DNA from 4 places in the Bacillus sp. WC2507 genome. Region 3 is predicted to be linked to each of the others. Evidence: riboswitches for the same ligand, from Rfam matches in the RefSeq annotation. Region 3 holds a riboswitch; each other region holds the start of a gene.

What was found. A riboswitch is a leader RNA that binds a small molecule or an ion and turns the genes downstream of it on or off. The one in region 3 is predicted to bind thiamine pyrophosphate.
Region 1: linked by a shared signal. The riboswitch ahead of tenA (thiaminase II) and the one ahead of tenA (thiaminase II) in region 3 are both predicted to bind thiamine pyrophosphate.
Region 2: linked by a shared signal. The riboswitch ahead of thiC (phosphomethylpyrimidine synthase ThiC) and the one ahead of tenA (thiaminase II) in region 3 are both predicted to bind thiamine pyrophosphate.
Region 4: linked by a shared signal. The riboswitch ahead of ACUN28_RS27345 (MTH1187 family thiamine-binding protein) and the one ahead of tenA (thiaminase II) in region 3 are both predicted to bind thiamine pyrophosphate.

The regions. Positions count from the first base shown of each region.
Region 1 is NZ_JBQXPN010000001.1:3,106,863-3,114,969, forward strand. It holds gene ACUN28_RS16625 (heterocycloanthracin/sonorensin family bacteriocin) at 1-23, opposite strand, end outside; partial or broken gene ACUN28_RS16630 (hypothetical protein) at 260-465, opposite strand; gene ACUN28_RS16635 (DUF3937 family protein) at 576-839, opposite strand; partial or broken gene ACUN28_RS16640 (N-acetylmuramoyl-L-alanine amidase C-terminal domain-containing protein) at 1,001-1,135, opposite strand; gene tenA (thiaminase II) at 1,291-1,980, opposite strand; TPP riboswitch at 2,104-2,209, opposite strand; gene ddlB (D-alanine--D-alanine ligase) at 2,282-3,196, opposite strand; gene pdxR (MocR-like pyridoxine biosynthesis transcription factor PdxR) at 3,201-4,649, opposite strand; gene ACUN28_RS16660 (homoserine dehydrogenase) at 4,815-5,855, opposite strand; gene ACUN28_RS16665 (esterase/lipase family protein) at 5,943-7,184, opposite strand; gene ACUN28_RS16670 (DUF3914 domain-containing protein) at 7,459-7,800, shown strand; gene ACUN28_RS16675 (lipoprotein BA_5634 family protein) at 7,877-8,107, opposite strand, start outside.
Region 2 is NZ_JBQXPN010000001.1:559,688-567,794, reverse strand. It holds gene ACUN28_RS02990 (cytochrome d ubiquinol oxidase subunit II) at 1-471, shown strand, start outside; gene ACUN28_RS02985 (arsenic transporter) at 800-2,158, shown strand; gene thiC (phosphomethylpyrimidine synthase ThiC) at 2,411-4,171, opposite strand; TPP riboswitch at 4,284-4,399, opposite strand; gene lldP (L-lactate permease) at 4,471-6,132, opposite strand; gene ACUN28_RS02970 (DUF4870 domain-containing protein) at 6,428-6,745, shown strand; gene ACUN28_RS02965 (metal-binding protein) at 6,874-7,365, opposite strand; gene ACUN28_RS02960 (YkvA family protein) at 7,416-7,781, opposite strand.
Region 3 is NZ_JBQXPN010000001.1:4,868,633-4,876,739, reverse strand. It holds tRNA gene ACUN28_RS25745 (tRNA-Ile) at 1-43, shown strand, start outside; tRNA gene ACUN28_RS25740 (tRNA-Asn) at 54-128, shown strand; tRNA gene ACUN28_RS25735 (tRNA-Glu) at 130-201, shown strand; gene ACUN28_RS25730 (CBS domain-containing protein) at 332-751, shown strand; gene ACUN28_RS25725 (DUF3965 domain-containing protein) at 1,046-2,197, shown strand; gene ACUN28_RS25720 (hypothetical protein) at 2,428-2,766, opposite strand; gene ACUN28_RS25715 (SH3 domain-containing protein) at 2,772-3,932, opposite strand; TPP riboswitch at 4,202-4,313, shown strand; TPP riboswitch at 4,374-4,476, shown strand; gene tenA (thiaminase II) at 4,559-5,254, shown strand; gene ACUN28_RS25705 (ABC transporter ATP-binding protein) at 5,223-5,972, shown strand; gene ACUN28_RS25700 (ABC transporter permease) at 5,972-6,724, shown strand; gene ACUN28_RS25695 (ABC transporter substrate-binding protein) at 6,721-7,722, shown strand; gene tenI (thiazole tautomerase TenI) at 7,733-8,107, shown strand, end outside.
Region 4 is NZ_JBQXPN010000001.1:5,196,958-5,205,064, reverse strand. It holds gene ACUN28_RS27350 (methyl-accepting chemotaxis protein) at 1-1,519, shown strand, start outside; TPP riboswitch at 1,581-1,682, shown strand; gene ACUN28_RS27345 (MTH1187 family thiamine-binding protein) at 1,783-2,103, shown strand; gene ACUN28_RS27340 (ABC transporter permease) at 2,075-2,848, shown strand; gene ACUN28_RS27335 (ABC transporter substrate-binding protein) at 2,845-3,843, shown strand; gene ACUN28_RS27330 (ABC transporter ATP-binding protein) at 3,840-4,589, shown strand; gene ACUN28_RS27325 (ABC-F family ATP-binding cassette domain-containing protein) at 5,036-6,580, shown strand; gene ACUN28_RS27320 (glycosyl hydrolase family 18 protein) at 7,038-8,107, opposite strand, start outside.

The sequences.
Region 1 (8,107 bases), 1.8 Mb from region 3:
TGTTGAAACTTATTCATTTTCATGACCTCCGTTTATAAAATACAACCCTATCAATGCTGTCCTATATTTCTGATCGTTAAATCTAAGTAAAAATAGCGCTATAAACTAAGTTCAATACATACACCAACAAAGTATGACTTATCACTAGATGATGCACCTTGTTCATATACCTATTTTTACTATGGGCTCATTTTTATAAATAGAAATTATAAAATGTGAATTCTAGCATCATATCTTCATGCTTACTAATTTCAATTCATTTCTCAATAACCATGATGCCGTATCCTATGTATTCCCGTCTGCCGCTTAGATTTTTCTGTACTGTAAATACCTCTCGTTATAACACTCCCATATACTTACTGAGCGTACCATCTGATATTCCTAACCTTTTATATACTTCACACTAGCAGAATAAAAAATCTCGTCCGTCGTATCATCAAAAAAACTACTAGTTACGGAATTCAATGACGGTGAAGAAATTCCTACAAAAAAAGCCCTGATTAGGGCTTTTCATTCTACTTTTCCAGCAAGCTCTCCATGAAATTGCTAATTAAAAAAATTGAAAAAAGACGCACTTAGATTGATGCGTCTTTTTGTGATACCTCTTTTGTGAAATCATATAAAGCAATTGCGCCTAAAAGAACAAGTATACCTTGAGGAACATCTATCAAAATAGTTTTCCAAATTTCTGGAACTACCCATTTAATATTTGCTGCTGTTTCAAGATATGTTTGAAAATAACTAATCGTAAAATTAATTATCCCTAAAAATACAAACAACGATAGACCAAATCGAATTAATTTCTTATTTGTAAACATGTAACACCTCTCAAAATTCATTGGATATTCCTACTTTTGCTTCTTTTTCATTTATGCATCTATATATTTAATTTTAACACATCAAGAACTCCAAAAGATACAATATGCATATTTACATATTGTATTAACAGCATTCCATAATGATTTAGAAATTCCTGCAAGAAAAAACAACTCCGTTACAGTTAACAGAGCCGATTTCTTTCTTGTTTAACTTCAAACCACCAATCTTTACGTTCAAGGTAGAATTTCATTCCATTACGTTGTGCATCTGAAGTTGGAGCAGTAACGAAGTTTGATTGTAAAATAAAAGTCGCAGAAGTTTATCCAGTTAATGCGTAGAAAATTAAATTAACTAACTTATCGATATGCCATTTTGCTATATCCGCAGCACTATCGACTTTACGCAAATCTGACAAGAAAAAATATATAGATAGGTATTATCCATACCTATCTATAACATTACTTCCATTCTTTATCCGATTACATCTTTTACTTCTGTATTCACTGGCCACTTTTCTAAAGTATAAGCCATTTCCCAAAATGAATATTCATATTGACTGCTAATAATGAAATGCTGTTTCATTCGCTTACGGTCAGACTCTGTTACGTTTTCAGCGATAGTATCTAATCTTGTAATTTGCTCTTCAACTAGCGTACGGAACCAATCAGATCCATAAGCAGAAATCCATTCGTTATAAATTGGTTCTTCTGGCTGACACTCTTTTAAACGCTCACCAATTTCATAATACAACCAATAGCAAGGTAAAATTGCTGCAATGATATCGCCTAAATGTCCTTCATACGCAGCACGATACATATGTGAAGTATAAGCGTATGCAGTTGGAGCAGGGATAAAACTATCTTTTTCTTCTTGAGTTATCCCTAGTTTCTTCGCAAAATTCTCATGTAAAGATAATTCCGCCTCGTATGTATTTTGAGCATGATGTGCCATACGAGCTGTCGTTTCTAATTCCAGTGCTTTTGCAGCTCCTAAAGTTTGTACTCTAGCAAAATGACTCAAATAATATGAATCTTGCAGCACATAATAGCGAAAACTAGCTAAATCTAACGTTCCTTCACCAAGTTGTTTTACAAAAGGGTGATGAAAACTAGCTTCCCAAATTGAATCTACTTCTTGACGTAATGATTGTGAAAATTTCATTTAAATCCCTCCCATAATGTATAAAATTTAAGTATTTACCCACAATTATTAAATCTGTAAAATAAAAAAACTTTCTTTACAGGCGTAAAGAAAGTGAAATTGACAGTATTTATTCATGAAATAGCAATGTCTTTCCCACTTCCCTACGCTGGCATTAACCAGATCAGGTACTAAGAGTCTCAAATTCCCATTTGATCTCAGCCTATAATAGGCCCCCCTAGTGGATAAATATTTAATTTTCGTATTGTATTCATCATAACATACTTCATGTTACTGTCAAAAGTATTCATGATACTGCTACTTAAAACCCTTCTTCTTCCCTTACTCTTAATGAAGTTTCAATAATCATATCTAATAGTTTGCTATAATTAATTCCCGCTGCATCTGCACTTTTTGGTAATAGACTTGCTTGTGTCATCCCTGGTAATGTATTAACCTCCATTACATATGGAATACCGTCTTTCACCATCATATCAACCCTTGCATAAACACTACATTTTAATGCTTTATAGCAAGCCAGTGACGCTTCGTTTACACGTTCTTTCAATTCAGCTGGAAGTTCAATAACTTCTTCAATAGTACCAGCATCATCATATTTCGCATTGTAATCAAAGAACTCCGCCGCATGTCGAATTGAAATGATGGGTAACTGTTTTCCATCAAAAATGGAACATGTAATCTCGTCACCTTTTATATACTTCTCTATTACTACTTCAGAATCCCATTCGAACACAGTTTCCAGCATTGAAATTAATTCGTCTTTATCATATACAATCTTTACCCCGACACTCGAGCCACCAGAGTTTGGTTTTACCACTAACGGAAATCCTAACTTATCTAATTCATCAAGATTTAGATCCTCCATTTTTGTAAGTTCAATCCAATCTGGTGTTTCTATTCCTTCATAACGTAAAATCTTTTTCGAAATGTTTTTGTCCATACATATACCGCTAGATAACATATTGCTCCCGCTATAAGGAATACCTAAACTTTCAAGCGTTCCTTGAACAGTCCCATCTTCTCCGTATTTTCCGTGTAATGCAAGCAGCGCAAAATCAATGTCTTTCGCTTTTTCGATTAAATCCATTTTTTCGTTTAACGTAATTGGAACTATGTCATACTTACTTTTATCTAAATGTGCAATCATTTCATTTCCAGTCATAATTGATACTTGTTTTTCAGAGGATACTCCTCCCATAATAACGCCAATTCTCATTTCCTCAACTCCAAATTTCATTTTTTATTGTATCACCGATTATTTTGATTCCCCGAACAATTTCTTCTTCTTTCAAACGTGAAAATCCTAATCGAAAAGTGTTCGTTCCTTCTCCATTAGAATAAAAAACATCTCCAGGAGAAAATGTAACCCCCTGCTCATAACACTTTTGCAAAAGAGTACGGGCATGAATTTTTTCTTCTAACTCTATAAATAAATGAAGTCCACCATCACCGGTCATTCTTTGAAACGGAATGTACTCGTTACACGCCCTAACAGCTAACTCATATTTTTTCTTATAAACAGATCTTGCCTTTTTTAAATATTTTTCAAAATATCCTTCATGTAAATATTGAAACAGAACAGCTTGATCTAAAGTAGATGTGTGAATTGTTCTTGCTCTTTTTACACTTTCTAAATAATGAATCAGTTCTTTATCTGCAATGATCCAGCCTACACGTAAACCAGGGAAAAGTACCTTTGAAAAGCTACTAATATAAATCACATTATTACCAGCGCCAGCAAAAGTTAATAATGGTGCTAAATGTGATCCTGAATAACGTAGCTCTTCATTAAATCCATCTTCTATAATAGGAATCTTATATTTTGAAAATAACCTCATCAGTTCCGTTCTTTTCTCCGAACTCGTAACAATGCCGGTTGGATTATGATAGGAAGGAATTAAATACGCAAAATCAAACTCTTTTTCACGCAAGCTTTTTTCAACTTCGTTCGTATCAATGCCATCTTCATTCATATTAATTCCATGCACTTCAAGTCCATGTAAACGGAAAAGCTTTAGTGCAGCATGATGAGTCGGATTCTCACAAATAACCCGCCCTGACTTCTTCGATAACGAGGATAGTACAATGTCTAATCCTTCTGTAAATCCATTTGTAATTAAAATATCTTTATTTGAAATATCTACACCCTTCATTTCCATATAATGAAGTAGATAATTCATTAGCGGTCTATACCCGTTTGCGTAACCGTAGTTTAATACGACATCACCTTCAATGGACATACGAGTAAGAAAAGCTCTTTTGAAATTTTCCACATCAAATAGCTTTTCATCTGGAGCGATGCTGTTAAAAACAATCATTCCTTTTTCCCAGCGAACACCATGTTTCATTAAATCTAATTCATCCGCTAATAAGGTAACTGTATTAAGTTTATTTTTCCAATCTATTTCAACAGACGAAGTGTTTGAAATATCAACCTTCGCAACAAAATTCCCTTTTCCTTTAACTGCATAAATGAGTCCTTCTTGCTCTAAATCTGCATAGGCAGCGAGTACAGTATTTCTGCTCACACTTAATAATTCACTTAGTTCCCTCGTTGAAGGTATTTTTTGGTCCCCGAGCAAGTGCCCTTTCATAATCATCTTTTTTAAATAATCTTTCAATTGAATATAAACGGGACGATCTTTGACAACTTTAAAATCTTTAAACAAATCCTTACCCCCTGCAATTATTTTTGCATATTAATTTCATTCTCAAAAGGTCCACTACATATGTATTTTTTATTAAGGGCGGTACGGTTTTATAAAGTGAAACTTTAATCAATAGTGGATTCATCCCGACCATTGATTATTGACCTTCACCAATTGATAATTTTACTACCCGTTAATACGTGACAAATCTTTACGATATAAGTTAATTATATCTTTTAAAGCTGCTGCTGCGGCTCCACGTGGATTAGAAGCACCACCAATTGTTGTAACTTGCCCCATCGTATCTGTAAAAAACGTAATCCCTTTTTCTGTCCCATTTACATTTGCTAGCGGATGTTCTTTATGTATTTCGTGCGGTTCCACATTAAGAGCCACTTTTCCATCCTTATCCTTATTTGCTGAAGCTATTAATTTAATATATTTATTTTGGTCCTTAGCATTTCGAATTTGTTGTTTTGTAACCTGTTCGATTCCTTTTATATGTATATCGGCAAGTGTATTCTCTGTTCCCATTAAACTGTTTGTCAAAAGTATCAATTTACACGCACTATCAGAACCACTTACATCTAATATTGCGTTCGTTTCAGCAATTCCTTTACTTTGTGCTTCTTTCAGTGCTTCTTCAAACGTAATATCCTCCTCATTCATTTTCGAAAGAATATAATTTGTAGTCCCGTTTAATATTCCTTCTATTTTTTCAATATGGCAACCAGCTAAACTAAATTGACCAATATCAAGCGTCGGTAATGCGGCCGCAGTTGCACCACTATATCGAATTCGTACATTTGCGATTTTTGCCGCTTCATTTATTTCTCTCCAGTTTGTAACGAGTGCGCCTTTTGAAATTGCTACTATATCCATTTGTTTCTCAATCGCTTGTTTTATATATTGTTTCCCTGGATTTCCATCTTTAAGATTTGTAATAGTTGATTCTACTAGTACAGTACCACTTATGTTATCTGTCGCTCGTTGCTCCGGATAATGTTCAATATATTCTTCAATTGCAGCGCTACCGCCACCATACTTTAATAAATGATGAATAGACAAACCTTCCTCATTATGTATTGCAATATTTCTACCTAATACGCCACTTACAACTAACTCTATTCCATATGTTTCATATATATATGAATATTTTTCATTTAATAATTTTATAAACTCTCTTCCTACTGTTCCATATCCTGATAATACAACTTTAATTTTCATAATATCCCCCCATTTTTTTCTACCATATCCCTCTTTCAATATAATATAAAGCGCCCTCGAATTCCATCGAGAGCGCTTTATTATTACCTATTTTGGTAAACGTGATAGCTTTTCTGCAATTGTTCTATAAAACTCTTGAATACTAGAAAAACCTAACGTGTCTGAAACACTAAGTCCTACCATATCGAGATGATCCCAATTTGTTTTCGTTTCGATATGATTCCATTTTCCAATCTGTAAAGGCTCATTACTATTTACAGTAGCATTAGATGATGGTGCAATCATAGAATTTGTATTTACTACACCATCATTTTGCCACCAAGAAGTATCAATTAATGGACGATTTTCTTCATATCTTGCATAGGACCCTAAGAAAAATGCATTCCCCATTAACACTTTATTCATTGTTATATGAGGCAAATGTAAACCTGTTATAGGCGCCGCTTGTGATGCATGTCCACTATAAGATAAGTAATACACATCTGATTGCGCCTTTACCCAATTATTGAGCTCCTTTGCACCATCTGTACTTAAATCCCATTGACTTATATCCTTTGTATTTTTCCAAAGTGAACTATTTAGGATGCGATCAGTATATTGGAAAAAAGACTCTCCAGTATTCTTCTTTATACCCCATTGATCCAATTTAAAATCATATAACGATAAATTATTGTTTCCTCCAAAACTTGCAGCTGTAATGAGTAAATCTTTGACGAACGGCAGTAGAAGACTACCATCCGCAAGTGTTGTCCCATTGTGCGGAGTTGCTAATGTTGTAACACTATGAACATATGATTTCTCGCCTTCAAATAGTGGTGATATATTCGTGTTCGGATGATTGTTTACATAATTTTTTTCTTCAAAACTGCCTTCTTTTAATAGCTGTACTAATGTTCTAATCGTTTGTCCACCCATGCTATGCCCAACTAAATGAACTTTATTTGTTTCACTCCAATTTGGTGCAAAGCCACTATAAGTTCTGCCAAAACGATTATGTCCATGTTTCTCAGCATGTGCGGCACCATAGTCTACTGTACCACCGTTTATTTGCGCATATAATTCACATGCACGATCCCAGTTACTAGAAACAGGTCCAACTGCAGCAGTATGTACGGTATAACCATTTCTTTTTAAATCTTCTTGTATATCATGAACACCACCCCAATATTTAACCCCTAACATTTCCTCTCTACCCCACCCAGCAAATCCATTCACTAATATGATAGGATAATTATTTTGTTGTCTCTCTTCAGCGTGAGTTGTTTTTGCTGCGAATAAAAGCACAGTCCCTATTGCGAATAAACATATTTTTAAAAATAATTTCCCCATGCTTCCTCCCCCTAATAAAACGTTTACATTTTTCTGTAAAAAAGATATATATATTTTATAACTTAAACATAATGTAAAGTATTTTATATACATTGTATATATAGAAAACATACACAAATGTTGATAAATATTAATTCAGGTAAACATTTGCTTTTTACAATATAACTTGTAAATCTGATTATTTGAATTTATAATTAGATTTAGTTTCCTCATGTTAAATGGATTTAAAAATCATAAGAAAACTAATTTCATTACTTAAGAAGGAGGAAAAGTCATGCAAATCGAATTAAATATTCATACATTATCTCAACCAACTAAAATAACTCCATCTAATCTTGAGCGTAATACTATCCCTTCTACTAAACTTGAAGTAAAAAAATTAAATGATCCTATCAAATTTGATATTCGTTCATCTGAAAAAGAAATGAAACAACCTGAGCATAAATTTAACGAATTAGATTTATGGAAGATGTTAAAGGATAAAGGTGTTCCTTTATGGATCATCCTTGAAATGCTACAAAAAGTCCGTAAAGAAAAAGAAGCTCAAAATAATTCAGGTCAACATTCAAACGCGATTGAAGAAACGCATGAGACTCGATTAAATGAAGTAATGTAATATATGTTATATGAATGGCCTATAAACTAAAAAGAGTTCGAGGTTGATAAAGTTTCTATCAGCCTCGAACTCTTTTTTAAGGTTTTTCCCCGATCGTTACAAACTGAAAAGATAGTTCTTCTTCCAAACCTTTAATTAGCTTTTTTACTTTGACATTTTCATTAATCAATGTATTATCTGTCGACATTTTAGGCTTTTCGTCACCTAGTGATTGTTTCAAATGAAGAAGGTGCATTTTCGTTTCATTTGCCTTTATTTCTTTATACACACTATTTTTTGATACCATTACATACCATTGCGTTGGATA
Region 2 (8,107 bases), 4.3 Mb from region 3:
GAGCAAGGTTCAGAAGATTCGTATAGAATTTATAGAAGAAACGCTATCATCCTTGGTCCTGCAACACTCGTTACGGCGATTATCGCCCTCGTTGTAATGGATCCAGAAACACACTGGCTTATGCAAGGACTAATAAAGCAATTCCCATGGTTTACAGCTTCTATCGTTTTATTCGTTATCGGGTACTCTTCTCTTTGGTGGACAAACAAGAAGTATGGCTCATTAGGATACCCTCGCATTGCCGTTTTAGCAGTTGTCGCTCAATATGCATTTGCAAGTTACGCTTATGGTGTCGCGCATTTACCATATATTATTTATCCTGATGTAACTGTATTTACAAGCTTTACAACGACAGAAACATTCTATGCATTGCTTATTCTATACGCAATTGGAATTGCAATTTTATTACCAGGATTTATTTTCTTCTGGAATTTATTCTTGAAGGATCGAACTTTTTTGAAGGAAAAATAATATAGTGGGAGTCTGTTCCAAAAGGTATTTTGGGATGGACTCCTTTTGTCATATTTTGGCGGTAAATCGATATATTTTAAAAATCGCTGATATATTTCAATAATCGTTGATATAAATTTCATTTACTATCTTACTGCCCCAACAATTTATAGACTCATCTCATGATAGTTATTTCACTATTAGGGACACTTGTCCTTTAGCTTGAAAAACACATATTCACTTCATTCCATTATACGTCTAGTTCTTCTTATTTTTTGCTGAATATACTATCAATATAAACTTGAGACAAGCTACATTTGTTCAAGGGAAATAGAAAGGTAGGCAAAATATGAGCATTGAAATATGGATTACTATTATTGTATTCTTCTTAACAATGATTGTTGTCTTTTGGCGTCCTCGTGGCTTAAATGAGGCGTGGCCGGCAGCAATTGGTGCTGGCATTATCCTGATTACTGGACTTGTATCAAAGCCAGACGTCATGGACATTATCAGTAAAATTGGCGGTGCCTCCATAACAATATTAGCGACCATCGTTATGGCGGTTATATTAGAAAGCTTCGGCTTCTTCCACTGGTCCGCAGCGAAACTTGCAAATTTAGCAAAAGGCTCCGGTCGCCGTTTATACTGGTATATTCAATTATTATGTTTTCTTATGACTCTTTTATTTAATAACGACGGTAGTATTTTAATTACAACTCCAATTTTAATTCTTCTCCTAAAAAATCTTCAATTAAAACCACATCAACAAATCCCTTATTTATTAAGCGGTGCTTTAATCGCTACTGCATCTAGTGCACCAATTGGTGTAAGTAATATCGTAAACCTAATCGCATTAAATATCGTGAATATGACTCTTTATATGCATACTGCTATGATGTTTGTACCTGCAACACTAGGACTATTGTTTATGTCATGGCTTATGTACACAGTTTTAAAGAAAAAACTACCAGAAAGATTACCTGTTTCTTCATATGATATCGAAGAAATATTCTTCACAAAAAACTTCCATCCGTTAAAAGGAAAAAATTCTGTTAATACGAAACAAAAACGGACAAGATTTATGTTGAAAGTATTAGGCTTCGTCTTCCTTATGCGCTGTCTTCTATTCGTCGCATCCTTCTTATCTATCCCAATTGAAATTGTTGCAGTACTCGGTTCACTCGTTCTTCTCATCTGGAGATGGTACTACTTACGAACAAATCCTGTCGACATTTTGAAAAAGACACCGTGGCACATTTTAATTTTCGCCTTCTCTATGTACGTCATTATTTACGGACTTCACAACGCAGGGTTAACAGCGGCGCTTGTAAATTGGCTTGAACCAGTTGTAAGTCAACATCTACTCTACGCTAGCTTTGCAATGGGCGGACTCGTTTCTCTCCTCTCTAACGTCTTCAATAACCATCCTGCACTTATGATTGGTACAATCACATTAACAGAAATGGGACTAGACCCAGTCACATTAAAAACTATCTACCTCGCAAACATTATTGGTAGTGACATCGGTTCACTATTATTACCAATCGGTACGCTAGCTTCCCTCATTTGGATGTATATCCTGAAACAAAACAAGATTAAAGTAAAATGGAAAGACTATTTAAGTGTATCTCTTATCGTCATTCCTCTCACAACAGTCGTCACATTATTCCTCTTATACTACTGGGTACACCTCTTCTTCGCCTTATAAAGTGAAACTTTAATCAGTGGGGGTTTTCTTCATCCCCCACTGATTATTAGTTGAACCAATCGGGCTTTTATGGGCAGTTGATCCCCCACCTAACTTCTGTGCTTTCACTGAATTTTGAGGTGGGGGTCTTACTGCCCATTAATGCGGGATAAACGACAGAAGCCCCTTTTGCTACCGTCTTAGCAAAGGGGCTTCTTCTATATTTAAATTAGGTACTACAGTGTGATCAATCAAGTAAAGAGGTGTAACGTGTTATTGGTATAAATGACTACCAGTGTCTTTAAATTCTTTCGCTTTCTCTTTCATCCCTTTTTCAATTGCTTCTGTCGTTTCTAAATCATTTTCTTTCGCATAGTCACGAATGTCATGTGAAATTCTCATACTACAAAACTTCGGTCCACACATGGAACAGAAATGAGCCGTTTTCGCGCCTTCTGCTGGTAATGTTTCATCGTGATATTCCATCGCACGTTCAGGATCTAAAGATAAATTAAATTGATCGCGCCAACGGAATTCAAAGCGAGCTTTTGAAAGTGCATCATCACGCTGATGAGCCGTTTTGTGCCCTTTCGCAAGATCAGCTGCATGCGCAGCGATTTTGTACGTAATAACCCCCGTACGAACATCATCTTTATTGGGTAAACCTAAATGTTCTTTCGGCGTCACATAACAAAGCATCGCCGTTCCAAACCAGCCAATCATCGCAGCTCCAATCGCTGATGTAATATGGTCATAACCTGGTGCAATATCTGTCGTTAACGGTCCCAGTGTATAGAACGGCGCGCCCTGACAAATATCAAGCTCTTTCTCCATATTCTCTTTAATTAAATGCATCGGTACATGCCCAGGTCCTTCAATCATCACTTGCACATCATGTTTCCAAGCAATTTTCGTTAATTCACCAAGTGTTTCAAGCTCAGAGAATTGTGCTTCGTCATTTGCATCTGCAATCGAACCTGGACGTAATCCATCTCCAAGAGAGAACGAAACGTCATACTGCTTCATAATTTCACATATCTCTTCAAAATGAGTGTATAAGAAGTTTTCTTTATGATGGAATAAACACCACTGTGCCATAATTGAACCACCGCGTGAAACGATACCTGTCGTACGCTTTGCAGTAATCGGAATGTAACGAAGTAATACGCCAGCGTGAATTGTAAAGTAATCAACGCCTTGCTCCGCTTGCTCAATTAACGTATCACGATACACTTCCCACGTTAAATCTTCTGCAATTCCGTTTACTTTTTCCAGCGCTTGATAGATCGGTACAGTCCCAACTGGTACAGGCGCGTTACGAATAATCCACTCACGTGTCGTATGAATATTTTTACCTGTAGATAAATCCATAATCGTATCTGCACCCCAGCGAGTTGCCCAAGTCATCTTCTCCACTTCTTCTGCAATAGAAGACGATACAGCAGAGTTTCCGATATTTGCATTGACCTTCACGTGGAAGTTACGTCCGATAATCATCGGTTCTGCTTCCGGATGGTTAATATTCGCTGGCAAAATCGCACGGCCTTCCGCAATTTCCTTGCGAACAAACTCAGGCTCTACTCCTTCACGAATCGCAACATATTCCATCTCAGACGTAATGATGCCATTACGCGCATAATGCATTTGCGTAACATTTGCACCTTGCTTCGCTCTAAGCGGTTTGCGATCCATTTGCGGAAAAACAGGTGTATGTTTCGAAGCCACCTTCACACCGTCATCCTCTGGTTTCACTTCGCGCCCTTCGTACGCTTCTACATCTCCGCGCTCTAGGATCCAAGAGTGGCGCGGCGTTGGAATTCCTTTTTCTAGCTCCACTTTATACGCAGGATCTGTATAAGGACCGCTCGTATCATATACACGAATTGGCGGATTCGGAATGCCGTTCGTTTCACTTTGTTCAATCTCGCGCATCGGCACTTTCATACCTGCACGTGGTCCATCCACATACACTTTCTTACTTCCTGGTAAACTCGATTTCAATTCAATTTGCTCAGCTGAAACAGACTGTTTCATAACCTTTGTTGCCCCCCTGTACGTGACAAGGACGAGATATGGCCAGCGTATGCCAAAATAAAAAGAGCCAGGTCCATAAAAAAATAAGGACCTGGCTCATAAAGGCATCATTATGTAAAGCCGTTAACTTCCCTACGCTGGTACGAGCCAGATCAGGTCCAAAGGGTTAAGAAGTTCACGCGCTTCTCTCTCAGCCTACGCATACGTTAGGCACCCCTAGTTTATCACTGATTTAATTTTCAATACTTTCCCATCATACACGATAATCTGAAAAATGAAAAGTTTATTTCTTTTGTTGTTTATGGAATCATCCACGTTAAATAATATGCCTGTACATACGTCATAATACCAACAATAATTACGAAGAATAAACTATGCTTCAATGTAAATCGGAACAGATCTGATTCTTTCCCAGCAAGTCCAACTGCCGCACAAGCGATCGCAATCGATTGCGGAGAAATCATTTTTCCTGTTACACCGCCCGTTGTATTTGCTGCAACGAGAAGTACTTCAGATACACCGACTTGCTGTGCTGTAATCGCTTGTAAATTCGAGAACAGTGCATTCGCTGACGTATCAGATCCTGTTAAGAACACCCCAATCCACCCCAAGAATGGTGAGAAGAACGGGAATAGTCCACCAGTTCCAGCAAGCGCTAACGCTAATGTAGATGATAAACCAGAATAGTTTGCGATAAATGCGAACCCTAATACGAATCCAATAGATAGAATTGGCATCTTAAGCTCATTTAGCGTTTCTTTAAAAGTCGCTACTGCATCTTTTGCACTCATTTTTAAAATAAAGATAGAAATGACACAAGCAATTAAGATTGCTGTTCCCGTTGCTGATAATACATCGAATTTCAAAATTGCCTCGTAAGGCGTCGGTTTATTTACAATTGGTTCTGCTTTCATTACTAAATTGTGCAAGCCTGGAACTTCAAACTTAAACACAAGGCTTTCCAATGCGCCGCCTGGAGCAAATAACGCTTTAAAGAAACTTTGGCTCCAAATAACTACCATGACAGTTAAAATAATGAATGGAGACCATGCTTTTACGACTTTTCCTACTGTTAGTTTCGGCATAGATGTCGCCGTTGTTGCCGCAGCTACTTCACTATTTGCTTGCCCCGATTGATAGATTTCTTTCGGCTGCCAAACTTTTAAGAATAGTGATAAACTCACTAAACTTACAAGTGCTGACGTAATATCCGGGAGTTCCGGTCCTAAAAACGTCGCTGTAATGAACTGCGTAATTGCAAATGAACTACCGGCTACAAATAACGCAGGCCATGTTTGTCTTACCCCTTTCAATCCATCCATTAAAAATACGATAAAGAACGGAACAAATAATGATAGAAACGGTAATTGATGTCCAGCCATTTGTCCGATTTTATGTGGATCAATACCTGTTACTTGTCCAGCCACTGTAATCGGAATTCCCATCGCCCCGAACGCTACTGGTGCCGTATTTGCAATTAAACAAAGACCCGCTGCATATAAAGGATTTAACCCAAGACCTGCAAGAAGTGCTGCCGTAATCGCTACTGGTGCACCAAATCCTGCTGCCCCTTCTAAAAATGCTCCGAATGAAAACCCGATTAAAATAACGAGTAAACGATGGTCATTCGTAATGGATAATACAGATGCACGAATCACATCGAATTGACCTGTTTTCACAGAAATTTTATATAAAAATACCGACATAATGATAATCCAAGCAATTGGCCATAGTCCGTATAAGAAACCATATCCGGTCGCTGCCATCGCCATCGTGAACGGCATTTTATAAGCGAATAACGCCACTAAAATTGTAAGTACAACTGTAATAAATCCTGCCACATACCCCTTCATGCGGAAAACTGCTAAAGCTAAGAAAAAAAAGATAATCGGAATAAGTGCGACCGCTGCCGAAATCCAAATGTTTCCGAACGGATCATAAACTTGTGTCCATGTGTTCATTGTTCTCTCCCCCTAAAGAATCCCCTTTTAAATAGAATAACCTCATCAACAGACTGTCAGGTCATCATACCTTTAAATCTAAAAATAAAAAACGTTTAAGAAAACGTTTTCAATAACTTTCATTTATACTGTACCATAACAATTTCCATTTAAAAAGATTTTTTTGAAAATTTTATTATTTAACAGAAAATCTTACAAAATCGTCACGTTCCTGTAATGTTCATCGATAGAAAGCTTGCCAAAACTATTGCATAATAATAGTATAACAACAGACATTATTCATGAGGTGATATATATGAACGGAAACAAAATATTAGCTGCTTTATCATACTTTAGTGTACTATTTGCCCCTATCTTATTCCCTATTATCGTTTGGATTGTAGGCGATGCTGAAACAAAACCACATGCAAAACGTGCTCTATGGACACACATTATTCCAAGTATCGCTACATTCATCGGCGTAACTATTTTAGGAATTATGGGTATCGGATCTGACCAGCCAGATGTAACACTGGGAATTGGAGCAATGATTGTCTTATGTATTTGCGGAATTATTAGCTTATACTACTTCATTTGGAACATCGTAAAAGGTATTAAAGTACTGAAAGCTTAAGTTTAAACAAACGTTTGATTAAAACGACACTATGACATGATAAATGAAATTTTATCGATGATACAACAAGAATAATCAACCTATTAATTAAGAAAAAACCGTCCCAAAATACCTTTTGGGACGGTTTTTTATCTTCTGCGTTTCTTCTTTTTTCTCATCATTTTCTTGCGGCGCGTATTCACTTTATCCGCTATAATGTGAAGCGTGCTTGCCACAACAATTCCCATTATGAACGTTACAATTTCAACCTCATGTTCCTTCGCAATTTCTATTAAATTCCCGTCAAGCACGATTACATTTAATAGGAATAAAAACGGAGAAAACACGATTAACATGTATGCAATACGAATCACATCACCAAGTATAATTGTATGTGTAAAGAAGGATCGATGCGGCATGACCTTCTTATACGGATACCAAAATATACGCAGGAATCCCCATTTATTATACGCATTACTATACGTATCTAAATCCGGCGTTAAAAATGAAGTACCTACTAAAAAGCCAATTGCAAAAGTTAATAAAAAATCAAAATTTGTTAATCCATACGAAAAGAGCATAAACAAAACAACCGGAAGGGATATTAAGTTTATTTTCGTATGCGTTCTTCCTGATGGCATAAAGCACTTCCTCGCTTACGTTCGCCCTGTCACCATATGACAGTTCTCACCTATTGATCTAATTTCTGATCGATAAATGATGTGTCTATATCCGAACCAAACCACTCTGCCAACTTCACTCGTGCCTTATCTTTCACCTCTTCATTGACGTATAACGATGCCTGTAATAGTGCGGCCGTCAACGCCCCTAAATCATCTGTATAACCAACTCCAGCAATGAAATCTGGGATGGCATCAATTGGTGCAATAAAATAAGCAAGTGCTCCAATCACAATAATTTTCACTCGCTTTGGAACATCAGGTCTTTGCAAAACGTAAAACAATAATAAACTTGCATAAATGACCGACTGTCCTGCTTGCTTTGCAACATGTTTTGCTTTCTTCCAAAACGCTTCAACTGAAAATTTTTGCCCCATGTGAAAGCCTCCCTATTTTTAAAAAGAAATAAGCTACAATATGTTATCAGTAAAAGTTCATCAAAATTACACACAATCTATCAATGAACTTTTATTGTAACAAATAAACCAAAAAAGAACAAGTGTTCGTTAATTTTTACATACTTCCCTTCATATAATGGGTTTCTATATAACCCCTTACCCATCGTCATTTCTTATTTCTCAACCAAAGAAATTTTCACTTTCACTTAACATTCTGTTCTATCTTTGTTATATTTTCTAGTTGACGGACATATAAACGAATGTTAAAGTTTTCTCTGGTAGTGACAAATCTCATACAAAAAATG
Region 3 (8,107 bases):
GATAAGCGTGAGGTCGATGGTTCGAGTCCATTTAGGCCCACCATATATATTATTCCGCAGTAGCTCAGTGGTAGAGCTATCGGCTGTTAACCGATCGGTCGTAGGTTCGAGTCCTACCTGCGGAGCCATGGCCCGTTGGTCAAGTGGTTAAGACACCGCCCTTTCACGGCGGTAACACGGGTTCGAATCCCGTACGGGTCATAAAAAAAGAGTCAGCAATATGCTGACTCTTTTTTATTGTGCGTTAATCTTCCTTTATCAACTGATTTTCCTGAAATAAATAAAGGAATTTAGGAAAAGCTATGGTATGTATAAAAAGGAGGAGACAAAAATGACACGAGTGAGAGACTGTATGAGCACTCATATTGTACATTGTACACCGCTAGACAATGTATATGAGGCTGCTGTAAAGATGAAAGAAGAATCGATTGGATTGATTCCGGTTGTTGAAAATGAGCAAGTTGTTGGGCTTGTTACGGACCGAGATTTAGTTGTTCGAGGGATTGCTGAGAAACATCCTGGATCTAATAAAATTACAAATGTAATGACAACAAACATTGTTTCAGTTTCTCCAGATGATTCTATTGAAAAAGCCACAGAGTTAATGGCACAGTATCAAATTAGACGATTACCAGTAGTTGAGAGTGGTCAACTCGTTGGGATGCTAGCACTAGGTGATTTAGCTATAAGAGAATCGGCAGATGATCAAGCAGGATTTGCTTTAAGTGAAATCTCGGAGCATACGGAATGAAGAAAGATTTTAATTAGTGGGGTAAGTTACGTATAAAAATCAGATGCATTATTCTAGTATATAGAATTAAACTAATATGTTAGCATGATGTATCTGAGACATTATATAATAAGTATACAGTTAGTAATTTCGACAGTTTATTTAAATTTGTCATTCCTAATTTTAAATAAGAGAAAAAATGATATACTGATAGATATAAGTATTATGAAAGATTTTGAATATAACAATATCCATTGTTAGTGATGTAATAATGGATTAATATTTCCTATGTAGACAAAAGGGAAGGGGAATTATATGAGGGCTGTACAGCGCGATCCAAATTGGAATTTGGTTACAGATACATATATAGAACCAAATAATTTCGCTGAATTATTTTCTTTGCTTGTACCTTGTCATCCAAAAGGTGAAGGGAAAGAACGAACTATATTAGTGTGGAAAGAAAAAGAATTTTATAAAGAAGAAAATTTAGCGGCATTTATCGTATATGGAATGAATAAAACAAAGAATTTACCGCAGTTTCATAAAGATGAAATTCCAACTTTAGTACGTATTCTTCGCTTATGCCAAGAGATTGGTTGGTATGAAGAAGCAAATACTTTTATGATAACTCAAGGATTAGCTGAGTTTGTTCACACTTCATTGGAATATGAAACATGGGATCTTTTGACGCAAGCGGTTGCTTTAAACTATTTAATTATTAAATATCGTATTGGTGAATTAACTGATGGGGATGTAGAAATCTGGGATAGAGTTAAATTTAATGAGAAATGTATAACAGACTGTAAACATCTATTATCCCATAAAGAAGTATTAGAATTTGCATTCTTTTATATGTGTAAGAGAGCTAAGTTCCTATCAAAAGAGCAATTAAATAGTGATATGATGAGTCTAGCTATGTATTGTAATACTTTCGTGTATGATTTATATACACACGACTTATTACGAAAATATCGTAAGTGTACAGACTTCTTATCATATTATGGACCTAGTCAAGCGGTGTTAGCTTGTCAAAGAGCTGTACTTTCTCAAATTTCAGATCGATTAGACCCATTGAAAACTACTCATGTAGATGATTATTTATATGTAATGAAAGAAATGATGGAGCATATGACGATAGGAATAATGGATCGATATGATCATTTTATCGGAAAGTTATTATCATATGTGCCATTTTTCGAAATGATTCAAGTTCCACAACATGCATATTATTGTGAAGAATTATTGTATATTTGCAAGGGAATTGAATATAAAGAAGAAATATTACGCAATTATATATTTATACAATTACATGATTGTTTACCATCATTCTTTAAACTATTTCTTAAAAATAAGCGTTATGCAACAATTCATGATATTCTGTTCTATTGGTGCGATGATGAACAAAGAATGAGCTTAGAGAAAAAATATAATCTTAGTTTTATTTATGAAAAATATGCTTGCGGATAAAAGAGCATTTTCTATATAAATTAAAAAGGATCTCAAGTTTATGTGAGATCCTTTTTTTTGTTAGTAAAGTAAGGAGAACGCAATTAAGACGAGAAATAACATTCCATAAAGGAGAAATTGTGCCGTATAGCTTCCTTGTATACCAAAAAAAGTATTTGTTTTTTTATATAAATTCAATATATATTTTAGCGGATTATCTTTGAAAGATTGGTACACAGTGTCTCCTCTTTCTAAGCTTCTTGTTCGTGTTTTTTGTTATTAGGGACATGAATGTACCTAGCTATGAATAATAAAACAGCCATAAAGCATACGGGAAATACGGTAGTTAAATAAAAACCATTACTAATAATATTTGTTATTAGGGCACTTAATAGAAAGATGGCATTATAAATATGGGCAATTTTTTGTTTTAGTTGTACTTGAAAGGCTTCCATCATAATTTCTAAAGTAACAAAAGCAATGATAATAGATAAAAATACAGTATTTGTATTGTAAATGATTAAACAAAAGATTAAACCTAAAAAGGCTAAGTATTCAATTAAGAGAGATATATTGATATTGCGTGGCATACAATTTACCTAACTAAATATGGCAGTGGGTTTACTGCATTTGTTTTTTCAAAATTCCACTCTCCATTGTGTAATTCAAAATGAAGATGTTGCCCGTATGAATGACCTGTGTTGCCCATATGACCTACTAATTGTCCAGCTTGTACTTGATCACCAGCTTGTACAGTGCGATCTTTCATGTGAGCATAGACTGTTGTATATAATTTCCCGTTTATTTGATGGGCGATGAACACAACATTGCCATAGCTAGCTGAATAATATGATTTCACAACTTTACCTGCAGCCGCCGCCTGGATAGAGACATTACCCTGAGCTGCAATATCTATACCATAATGCATTTGTTCCCAGCGCATATCAAAGGTTGAGCTAACTCTTCCTTGAGTAGGGAATTTAAAAACTGCTGGAATTGAAGTAGGTTGAGCTGTTTGAGCTTGTGATTGCGTTTGATTTTGCACCACATAATGTTTTGCCACATATCCGTATCCTGTGCCAAAACGAATTTTATACCAAGTTCCTACAGTTTCCACTACTTGTATTTGTGTACCATTCTGTAATGAACCAAGTAGTGCACTACTTGTACTAGCGGTGCTACGTACATTAAGTTTAGGTGTTGCAACTGTGTATTTCGTATTATTTTGAACTGTGATGCCTTTTACTAAAGGCTGTGAACCATTAGACACGAATGCCTTTTGTACGTAACCTGTTTTGCCATTATGTAAAATTTTATACCAATCACCTTGTTCTTCTTGAATGGTAACGAATTTCCCATTTGGTAATACATCTAAAATTGAAGATTCTAAATTAGGTTCAGAACGAACGTTTAATGCATTGGCATTAACGATGTATTGATTATTAGATTGAAGTTTGTTTTTTAGTAGAATAGCATCTTTTTGTACGTAACCTACTTTATTATTAACAGATACTTTATACCAGCCATTAGTTGTTTCAAGTATGTTCACTTTCGTATTAAAGCGGATTGTATCAATTGATGAGCTATTTGCGTTATCTTTTGTATGTAAGGCTACTTGATCGACTTTTACATATCCAGTTTTTACATTAGATAATTGTTCAGCGTTGGCTGTTTGTACATTTGTTTCTCCCATAGAAGGAAGTAAAGAGGCAATTGCGACAGTAGTTGCTGTTAAAGCAGTAGCTTTCATATTCATATAATAGAGACCTCCTCTAGTTGTATAGTTGTAATTTTATTATAGTATAAAGATATAATATAGTGGGTGTATTCACATAAATGTAATATGAAATCAATATAAAAATAAATTTTTTGAGGATAATGATTCCTTTTTATCCAATTAATTAGGATAATAATTTCTAAGATAGAATATAAGTATTATATAGTTCCGTTATTTTGTTGACAATTGAGAAAATTAAAATAGTTGATGATGTCTTATTACGGTGTTATACTGACAGTGATAATTTCATAGTTTGCTAGGAGAGCTGGTGTTGCCAGCTGAGAGTAGGCCGTAAGCCTTTGATCCTTTTCATTACCTGATCTAGATTATGCTAGCGTAGGGAAGCAATTCGGACAATAATAATGAGTCCCCGTTTCTTTGCGTATAGAAACGGGGCTTTTTTATTTGAAAATTTCATATTGAAACCACTAGGGGTGCTTGTTGTGCTGAGAGAGGAATAATCCTTAACCCTTACAGACCTGATCTAGGTAATACTAGCGAAGGGAAGTGGAGCAACGAATAAATTATAATTTTATTTGCTGTAACCACTTCTTATTTAGAAGTGGTTTTTTATTTAGATATATAAATTGAAAGGGGATAGAGAAATGAAATTTTGCGATAGATTATTAGAAACTGTACAACCAGTTTGGGAGATGAGTCATAATCACCCGTTTGTAGTAGGTATGGGAGATGGCACGTTAGAAAAAGATAAGTTTCAGTATTATATTATTCAAGATTATTTATATTTGTTAGATTATGCAAAGCTATATGCGATTGGTGTTGTAAAAGCAACGAATCCACAAGTAATGGGGAAATTTGCTGAACAAATTGATGGCATATTAAATGGAGAAATGACAATCCATAAACAATATGCAAAAAGACTTGGTATTTCTATAGAGGAGATAGAATCTGCAAAACCATCTGCTAAAAATTTAGCCTATACAAATTACATGATGTCTGTATCTCAAAATGGCACGCTTGCGGAATTAATAGCAGCACTTCTTCCATGTATGTGGAGCTACTGGGAAATTGGAAAGCGTTTAAACGATATTCCTGGAGCAAGAGATCATGAGTTCTTTGGTGAGTGGATTCAAGGATATAGTTCGGAAGAATACGGTAGCCTTTGTATTTGGTTAATAGATTTATTAAATGAAATGGCAGTTGGAAAGTCTGACAAAGAGCTAGATCGATTAGAGGAGATTTTCCTATATTCCAGTCGATTTGAATATTTATTCTGGGATATGTCCTATCGTAAGGAGATGTGGGGATTTGAGGAGCAAGAACATACTACAGTTTCATAATGTTTCTTTTCATTATGATGAGAAACCAATCATCAAGGAATTAAATGCTTCTATACAAGATAAAGAGTTTGTAAGTATTATCGGACCGAGTGGATGCGGGAAAAGTACTTTATTTCGCCTTATTACAGGTTTAGAAGAAACAAGTACGGGACAGATAGAGCTGACAGAAACAAAGAGCCATCCTGTAGGGTATATGCCCCAAAAAGATATGCTCCTGCCATGGAGAACGATTATTGAAAATGCTGCCCTGCCGCTAGAGTGCCAAGGTGTACAGAAGAAAGAAGCACAAATAAAGGCAAAGGAACTGTTACATAAATTTGGCTTACAAGGGTATGAGACAAAATATCCGAAAGATTTATCTGGTGGTATGAGACAACGCGTATCTTTTATTCGAACTTTATTAACAGGCGGGGAGATATTGCTGTTAGATGAACCGTTTAGCGCGTTGGATGCGTTAACGAAGGCATCTTTGCAAGAATGGCTGTTTGAACAATGGAAAGAGTGGGAAAAAACAATTTTATTTATCACTCATGATGTGGAAGAAGCATTGTTTCTTTCTAATCGAATTTTCGTTGTAGAAAATCAACCGATAACTACTTTAACCGAGAGGATTGTACCGCTTGATCGTAATCGGACAAGAAAAGATTTGTATAAGCCTGAAGTGTTAGCGCTTAAAGATGAGCTTCTTAGTATGTTACAAAGGCAGGTACTCGTATGATGAACCGGTTGAAGGAACTATTACCTGCCCTTACACTTTCTAGTGTTTTACTTGTCATGTGGGAAATAGGCGCAAGAATTGTAGATGAGATGTACATTTTACCGTCACCGTCTGCAATTGTAATGAAGATATGGCAACTAAAAGATATATTATTTACAGTTCATTTGCCGGCAACATTATACGTCGTTTTAATAGGGGTGGCTATTTCTATCGTACTTGGGGTAGGGCTAGCAATATTAATGAATGCGAGTAATTGGATGGAGAGAGCATTTTATCCATTATTAGTTGCCTCACAAACGATTCCGATTACAGCGCTTGCTCCGCTCTTCGTTTTATGGTTTGGATATACGATCTGGAGTAAGGTTGTTGTCACGGTTTTAATTACGTTTTTCCCAATTGCGGTCAATACGTATGATGGACTACGTAGTACAAAAAAAGAATGGGAGGAGCTCTTAGTTACGTATGGAGCAACGAAAAAAGATATTTTTCTTAAATTAAAGTTACCATCTGCTCTTCCTTATTTTTTCTCAGCTTTAAAAATTGCAGTTCCGCTTAGTGTGATTGGGGCGGCAATTGGTGAATGGCTCGGTGCACAAGCTGGGCTAGGATATTTCAGTAAAAGAATGATGACGCAATTAGACGGAGCGGGTGTATTTGCCCCCATTGTATTGTTATCATTATTAGCTATTTTCTTTGTTGTCCTTATTTCGATTTTAGAAAAGAAATTTATTAGTTGGAGGAAGCATTCATGAAATTTTTAAAACGCATCTTTGTGTTTACATTATTAGTTGCAATGATCGCTGGATGTTCTAGTAATTCGGCATCAGATAAGAATAAAAAAGAAAAAGAAATAACGGTCATGCTTGATTGGTACCCAAATGCGGTACATAGCTTTATTTATGCGGCGATTGAAAAAGGCTACTTTAAAGAAGAAGGAGTAAAGGTGAATATTAAATTCCCTTCTAATCCGACTGATCCATTAACTTTAGCAGCTGCAGGAAAGGTAACGGTTGGCTTATATTATCAGCCAGATGTTGTCATGGCAAAAGCAAATGAACAAATTCCAGTGAAATCAATTGGAGCTGTCGTACGTTCGCCATTAAATCATGTTGTATCGCTGAAATCAGCAGGCATTCAATCGCCAAAAGATTTAGAGGGGAAAACAGTTGGATATTCTGGAACACCTTTAAGTGAGATGTATTTAAAAACGATGGTAAAAGAAGCTGGTGGTAATCCAGATACAGTGAAAGTAGTCGATGTTGGCTTTGATTTAGTACCGGCACTAATTACGAAAAAAGTGGATGCGGTAACAGGGGCATACATTAACCATGAAGTCCCTGTTATGCGCCATGAAGGTCATGAACCAGCATACTTTAATCCAGCTGATTACGGTGTACCAAACTATCATGAGCTTGTATTTGTAACAGGTGATAAAACGTTGAAAAAAGATAAAGAAGCGTTGCAAGCCTTCTTACGTGGTACGAAAAAAGGCTATGATTTCATGAAGAAAAATCCGGATGAAGCATTAAATATTTTATTAAATCATCAAGAAAAAGAAAACTTCCCGCTTGTACCAGAAGTTGAAAAAGAAAGTATGAAAATTTTATTAGAGAAGATGGAAACGAAAGATGAGCCATTCTTATCAGATTCAAAAGAGTCATGGGAGAAACAAAATAAATGGCTGAAAGATAAAGGAATGACGAAAGAAATCGTTCCGGCTGAGGAATTATTCGAAAACATTTTAAAGTAGGCGAATGAATATGAAAAATGAGCTTCATGTAATCTCAAATGGTCACATGTCATTCGAAGAGCTAGTGAATGTAGCAATGCAAATTGAGAGTGAGATTGATTATTTGCATATTCGTGAGCGTGAGAAAAGTACGAAGGAATTGTATGAAGGTGTGGAAGGTCTTTTGAAGAAAGGCTTTCCGGCATCGAAGATAGTAATAAATGATCGAATTGATATTGCTATTTTATTAAACATTCCGCGCGTGCAGCTAGGATATCGAAGCGCAGATGTAAGGTCAGTGAAAGAAAAGTTTTCTTATTTGCATGTCGGTTATTCTGTGCATTCTTTAGAAGAGGCGATCGATGCATTTAAGAATGGAGCGGATTCACTCGTCTATGGTCATGTA
Region 4 (8,107 bases), 330 kb from region 3:
ACAAAGAGAAAAGAGAGAGAAGTTAACAGAGAAATTAGATGAAGCAACGGAAGAGTTGAATAGTGTTGGACAAACCTATATTGTTGGAGCAAAAGAAAATGAAAAAGGTGAATTACTAATCGTTGATTTGTCTACAGGGTTAGCAAATGTTGTTGAAGTAAGGCCGGGAGAATATTATAAACAACCAGATCTTTGGATGAAAGCATATGATAAAGTAATGAGCACGAAAAAAGCAAATATGACAGAAGTATATGAAGACGCATTAGGAACGTGGGTAACGATATTAGAGCCAATTAAAGATGGAGAAGATAATATTGTGGCACTTGTTGCAGCTGATGTAGATGCCTCTATTGTTCCTAGTACAAAGGAAAAGTTCATTATACAAGGTTTAATGTTTATTTGCATTTCTGTTTTAATTGCAACTTTTATTCAATTCTTAATTGTACGTAACGCACTTGCTCCATTGCGAGATTTACGTGAAGGATTGCGCAAAGTCGGTGAAGGTGATTTAAGTATTAAATTAGAGGAAAGGCCAGATGATATAGGTATTATTAATGCGTATTTTAATAGTACCATCGAGAAGTTTAAAGGAATTATAGATAAAGTGAAGCAGACAGCAGAACAGGTTTCCTCATCTTCACAAGAATTGTCAGTGAGTACGAAAGAGAATAGCATGGCAGTCCAAGGAATCGTAAGTTCTATGGTTGAGTTAAGAGCTGGCGCTCAGTCACAAGAAACTTCAGGACCAAAGTATTTAGGTATTGTATATGAAATGGAAGATAAGATGGAAGAGATAAATAATGCTGCAAAACAAATGGCGAAAGAGTCTGAAGGTATGGAGCATCAATCGGTAAAAGGAAATGGTGTTATTGAACAGACGATTAATCAAATGAACATAATACAAAATGCAGTACAAGATTTATCTTCTACTATTTATTCTTTGGAAACAAGATCAAAAGAAATTAGTGATATTGTAACAGTAATTACCGGTATTTCAAATCAAACCAATTCGCTAGCTTTAAATGCTTTTATTGAAGCTTCACGTGCTGAGGAAACCGGAAATGGATTTGTCGTTGTTGCAGATGAAGTGCGTAAATTAGCAGAGCAGACGGAAGTATCAGCAAAAGATATAGCGAAATTAATAGGGGAAACACAAGTTGAAACGGAAGAAGCTGTTGTTTCAATGCAAAATACTTTAAAAGAAGTAGAATCTGGAATGAAACTTGTTGAAAGTAGTGGTGCTTTCTTTGGGGAAATTTCAAAATCAGCACAATCTGTTACAAATCAAGTTAGAGTTGTTTCTAGCAATTCAAGTGATATATTGCAAAATAGCCAAAATATTGTTCGTGTTGTAAATGAACTATCGCTTATCGCAAATACGTATGCGAATAGTAGTAGTAATGTTGAAGAAAGTATGAAAGAACAGGAAATGTCTGTACAAGATATTGCTGAATTAGCCAGTTCTTTAAGCTGGCTTTCACAGGAGTTACAAGAGTTAATTGGGGAATTCAAAAGTTAAATGAAGTGATTATATGTGCTTTTGTTTGTTCAATAAAATAAATCATGCTACAATGAAAACGAATTAAGGACCGGGGAGCCAATTGGCTGAGAGGATGTAAACAAACATCGACCCTCAACCTGATCTGGATAATGCCAGCGTAGGGAGTTACTTAAAGTGATGTAGCATATGTTATTCTATAATAACTTGCATACAAGGCTTTCCTACGCAGTAGGAAAGCCTTTTCTTGTTTTAATATTTCATTTTATAAGGGGGATTTTACTATGTCACAACAAGTTACAATTTCATTTTCAGTAGTACCACAAGCGAAGAACAAAGATGTGTATTCTGTTGTTGATAAAGCAATTGAGGTTGTACAACAATCGGGAGTTCGTTATGAAGTAGGGGCAATGGAAACAACACTGGAAGGAGAATTAGATGTACTTCTTGACGTCATTAAACGTGCGCAACAAGCTTGTGTGGATGCTGGTGCAGAAGAAGTGATTACTTCTATTAAAATCCATTATCGTCCAAGCACTGGTGTAACGATAGATGAAAAGGTTTGGAAGTACCGTGATGAATATGCAAAACCAGAAGCAATCTAAAATAATTACAACAATTTGGCTTATCCTTCTCATTGCGATATGGGAAGGATCTGTTTCATTATTTAAAATTGAACCGTGGATTTTACCGAAGCCTTCTGCCATTGTTCAAGAATTAATTGGAATGAAAGATTTACTATTACCGAATACGATACAAACGTTACAAGAGGTTATAATTGGACTATTTTTTGCAATTTTAATTGGGACAAGTATTGCAATTATTATGGACGTTATCCCTTTATTTCGTATTTTAATAAATCCGTTGCTTGTTATTTCGCAAACGATTCCAATCGTTGTACTTGCACCGTTATTTATTATTTGGTTTGGATATGGAATGCTACCGAAAGTAATGGTAGTAATACTCGTTTGTTTCTTTCCGATTGCGCTTAGCATTTTAGAAGGTTTTCAAACGGTAGATAAAAATATGTTGAAGTTGCTGCAAACGATGAAGGCAACGAAATGGCAAGTTTACCAGAAAGTAAAGTTTCCAGCAGTGCTTCCATACTTTTTCTCCGGTTTAAAAATTGCAGTTACATATAGCGTAATGGGAGCGATTATTGGAGAATGGCTCGGTGCAAGCGAAGGGTTAGGAGTTATGCTTACGAGGGCTACAAAATCTTTTTTAACTGCCCGGGTATTTGGTGTTGCAGCAATTATCGTCATGGTGACATTATGTCTGTATTTTATCGTGGAGTTTATGGCAAGAATAACAGCACCATGGATATATAGAAAGGACGGCAGAAAATGAAAAAAGGTTTAAAAGTTATGTTGGCTGCCTTATTAGCAGTAGGTGTGGCTGGATGTAATCCGGCGAAGAAAGAAGAAAGTGTAAGTAAAGATCAAAAAGTAAAAGTAGTATTAGATTGGTTCCCGAATACGAATCATACTGGTTTATATGTAGCGCAAGCGAAAGATTATTATAAAAAGAAAGGCTTAGATGTAGAAATTATTCAGCCTGGTGACAATGTAACAGCAGAGCAAATGATAGCTTCAGGAAAAGCTGACTTCGCAATAAGCGCACAAGAAAATGTAACGTTGGCTCGGGTGGAAGGTATTCCTGTTGTATCTGTAGGAGCGATTATTCAGCATAACACTTCAGCTTTTGCGTCACTTAAGAAAGATAACATGACTTCACCGAAAAATTTTGAAGGCAAACGTTACGGAGGCTGGGGAGGACCAGCAGAAGAAGCGACGTTGAAGACAATTATGGAGAAACATCAAGCTGATTTTAATAAAGTCGAAAAAATCATTTTAGGACAAACAGATTTCTTTAAATCAATTGGCCGTGATGCTGATTTTGAATGGATTTATTACGGCTGGGATGGTATTGAAGCGAAGCGTCAAGGAAAAGAGTTAAATACAATTATGGTGAAAGACTTAGACCCAGCGCTTGATTTCTATAGTCCTGTTATTATTACGAGTGAAAAACATACGAAGCAAGATAAAGACTTTGTGAAAAAGTTTATGAGTGCAACGACGGAAGGTTATAATTTTGCAATTAAAGAATCGAAAGAAGCTGCTGATATTTTAATTAAAGCTGTTCCAGATGTGAATAAAGACTTAGTACAAGAAAGTCAAAAGTGGTTAAGTACGAAGTATCAAGATGATGCAAAAGCATGGGGAGTACAGAAGGAAGAAGTTTGGACGAATTACATGAATTTCTTATATGATAACAAAGTTATTAAGAAGAAAATTGATGTAAAAGATGCCTTTACAAATGAGTTCCTTCCAAATGAAAAATGAGTGGATTACAAATAAAAGATATTGTGAAATCTTTCGATGGAAAGAATGTATTAGCAAATATTAGTGCTTCTATACGAGAGGGAGAATTCGTTTCCTTTGTAGGCCCAAGTGGTTGTGGGAAAAGCACATTATTAAATATGATTGCAAATGTTGAAAATCCAACAAGTGGGAATGTAACGTATAAGGATAAGTACGTACAAGAGCAAGATGTTGTAAGTTATATGCCACAGCAGGATTTATTACTACCTTGGCGATCAGCTTTGCAAAATATAGTTCTTCCATTGGAAATCGAAGGTAAACCGAAAAAACAAAGGCTGACAGAGGGAATGGAAGCATTAAAGCAGTTTGAACTAGATGAATATGCAGACCATTATCCAGATGAGTTATCTGGTGGTATGCGTCAAAGAATTAGTTTTTTGCGCACATATTTATGTGAAAAGCCAATTATGCTACTTGATGAGCCTTTTGGGAAATTAGATGCCTTTACAAAAATGGAAGTACATAGCTGGCTTTTAAACTCTTGGCACCAAGAGAAGCAAACAATCGTTATGGTTACACACGACCTAGATGAGGCGATTTTACTTTCAGATCGCGTATTTATTTTATCTCAAAGACCAGCATCAATAGTTGGTGAGGTACAAGTGAAATTACCTAGACCGAGAACGATGGATATGTTAACATCACTTGAGTTAAAGAAGGATAAGGAAGAAATTCTGAGAGTATTAGCTCCTTATATGAAAAAATAGAAAAAGCCTTTTAACAGTTTTTTGTATAATTACTGTTGAGAGGTTTTTTTATATAGGAGGAGAAAGATGAAATCTATAGAAAAAATAGTGAATTCATTAACGATGGACAATCTTGAAGAAGGAACAAAAGAAAAAATAGAGAATAGAATATAACAGAGTAGTTTATACTCTTAATATAACAAATGTTAAAGGAGTGAAAGGATAAAATGACTTTATCAACTGTTCTTCAAATGGTTTTAGCTTGATACGGGAGAAGTCTGCCTATTTTTTAAAATTAAGCTAAATTGAAGACAGCAGGTAAAGAACCTTAATCCTTTTTTACGATAATATGTAATGGGTAAGGTGTATTCACCTTACCCATTTTTTATATATACAATTAAATAAGGCTTTATACTGTTCTTCTCTCTATTTAGCTTATGAAGAAGTATAAGTAGAGGAGAGAAAAAATGAGTATATTAACAGTAGAAAATGTAAGTCATTCGTATGGTGAGAAAACTATTTTATATAATGCGTGTTTTCGACTATTAAAGGGCGAGCATGTTGGGTTAGTAGGGAAAAATGGAATTGGGAAATCAACATTGTTAAGGATTTTAACAGGAGAACTTATACATGACGATGGGAACATTGAATGGTTTCCACATGTGAAGGTAGGTTTTTTACAGCAGCATATGGATTTACAAGAAGGGATAACAATTGAAGGATATTTACAAAGTGCATTTTCTAATTTGTATGCGATTGAATGCGAAATGTTAAAAATTGCTGAAGAAATGAATGGAGCAGGAGAAATAGAAAAACTGTTAGTAAGGTATGGAGAATTACAAACTATATTGGAAAGCTCTAATTTCTATCAAATTCATACAGAAATTGAAGAAGTAGCAATCGGTTTAGGGTTATTTGAAATCGGGTTGAAAAAGGATGTTTCAAAGTTAAGTGGAGGACAGCGAACAAAGTTATTACTTGGGAAGCTCCTTTTAGAAAAAGCTGATGTTTTATTGTTAGATGAGCCAACAAACTATTTAGATACAGCTCATATAGAATGGTTGCAATCGTATTTGAGACTATATGAAAAAGCTTACATTATCATTTCGCATGATGAAGTATTTTTGAATAATATTACGAATGTTATTTATCATCTAGAAGAACGGAAGGTTAAGCGGTACGTAGGCGATTATGAACGTTTTTTGCAAAGTTATCAATTGCAAAGAAAACAATTACAATCTGCGTATGCGAAACAACAAAAAGAAATTGCCCAGTTAGAAACATTTATTCAAAAAAATAAAATTCGAAAAGCGAAACAGGCGAAAAGTCGGGAGAAAGTATTGGAGAAAATGCAAAGGGTTGAAAAGGTTAATCATGTACCTCGATCCCGTTTTGATTTCAATGTTTATGAGGAGCCAGTGAGTCGTATATTACAGGCTGAGAAACTGAGAATAGGCTATAGTGATCCGCTATTTCCAGAATTGAATTTACAAGTGAAAAAAGGAGAAAAGATAGCGATTGTTGGCCATAATGGTATTGGAAAAACGACAATATTAAAAACGTTATTAGGCCAAATAAAGCCGTTAAGCGGTTCAATTTCTGTTGGAGAACGAGTAAATCCTGCTTATTTTGCACAGGAAGAGTTTGCTTCAGAAACAACACCATTAGAGAAAGTTTGGGCAGAACGACCAGATATGACAAAGAAAGAAGTACGCCAAGCATTAGCAAAGTGTGGATTGAAAGAAGAACACGTATTAAAACCTATTCGTTTATTAAGCGGTGGAGAACAAACGAAAGTACGTTTATGTGAACTTATCGTAACGAAAAGTAACGTTTTAATTTTAGATGAACCAACTAATCATTTGGATATAGAAACAAAGAAATCTTTGCAGGAAGCGTTACAACAATATAAAGGAACAGTTTTACTTGTTTCACATGAGCCTTCTTTCTATGAAGCATGGATAACAAAAGTATGGAATATAGAAGATTGGAACGTTGAACAATATGAATAAAGAACAGGCATTAGCTTATAAAAGCTAATGCCTGTTCTTTGTGATTAACATGATTTTCGAGAATTCTTACATGAGAATTGTATGAAGAAGCACTCTTATGGTGCGCTTATAAGCGTGCTTTTTCTTTTGTTATGTTTATATTTATAATAATACTAGATGCCTTTCCCTAATAGGCGACTATCTTTCTTTATATATATAGATAGTTTAAAGTGGAATTAAAATAATTCCTATATGTAAAGGATAATGTGATTAGTATGGGAAGACAATAGAAGTTAAAGGAAATTCATGTAAAATTCAGATGAACTTCACACGAACTTCATATTAGAAACTAAATATAATTATAATAGGTTATTATAATATCGATTTGTGATTTTTCTAAAAGTTAAAAGTTTGAATTTAGGACAGAGCACTCAAACCTAAATTCAAACTTTAGTGAAATAATTAATGGGGATTACGTTTAGTTTTCGCTAATGGATGCATTTACAAGTTCGGCGGGATTGCCTGTTCCTGCCCCTCCGATTATAACAGATCCACCAGGAGGAATTTCACCATTCCATCCTGCATTCGTAATTACGTAATGATTATTTACTTTACTACTAATTTTAGAATCCCAAACTTGTGTTAAATTGCCGTTATAATCAAATTCTAATTTCCAGTTTTTAATAGGGTTCGTTCCGCTATTTTTAATTACAATCGAGAAGTTGTAACCACTTCCCCAATTTGAAGTGATTGAAAAGGAAGCATTACCATTTCCACCAGGAGGTGTTGTGTTAGCATCATCTGTTTTTACAATAATAGAAGTAGGCTGTGATTTATTCCCAGCAGCATCTTTTGCTACTATTGAAAATGTGTATTCTGTATTAGATTCTAAGTTTTTAATTGTAATGCTATTTGTTGTTGTACTCCATTTCTCTTCTCCAGCAGTAACTTCATATTCCGTAACTCCTACGTTATCAGTAGATGCAGTCCAGTTTAATTGAACTGAGTTTGAATTTTTATTTGTAACAGCAATATTTTTTACGTTTGTTGGTGATTCAGTATCTTTTTGAGTAATAGGTCCACCTAGTAATTCTTTTACTAACGTATCAAGTAATTTGGGCCCACTACAACTATATTTTGAACTTGTACGGCAATCCCCGCTAAGTTCCCAAAACATTGCGCCACTTAAACCTTTTGTCTTTATATAGTCTGTTTTATATTTCATAGATTCGTTGTCATCATAGCTAATAAACGTACCTGTAGTCGCATTATATAAATAAGGTACTTTCGCTACATCGTTCCATCCGCGAACAAAACCATTTTTATTAACATAATTAGCTGCTAAATCACCATAATCATACACACCTGTATCACCGGTAGAATAATCATCCCAAGTACCTTTAGAAGCGAGCTTTCCATCACTACCTGGTTTACAAGGTTGGTATTGTCCGTTATTTTCTTTTCCACAACTTTTCCATCCGCGTCCGTAAAATGGTACACCTAATACGAGTTTATCCGCTGGAACACCTTCATTTGTATAAATGTCTA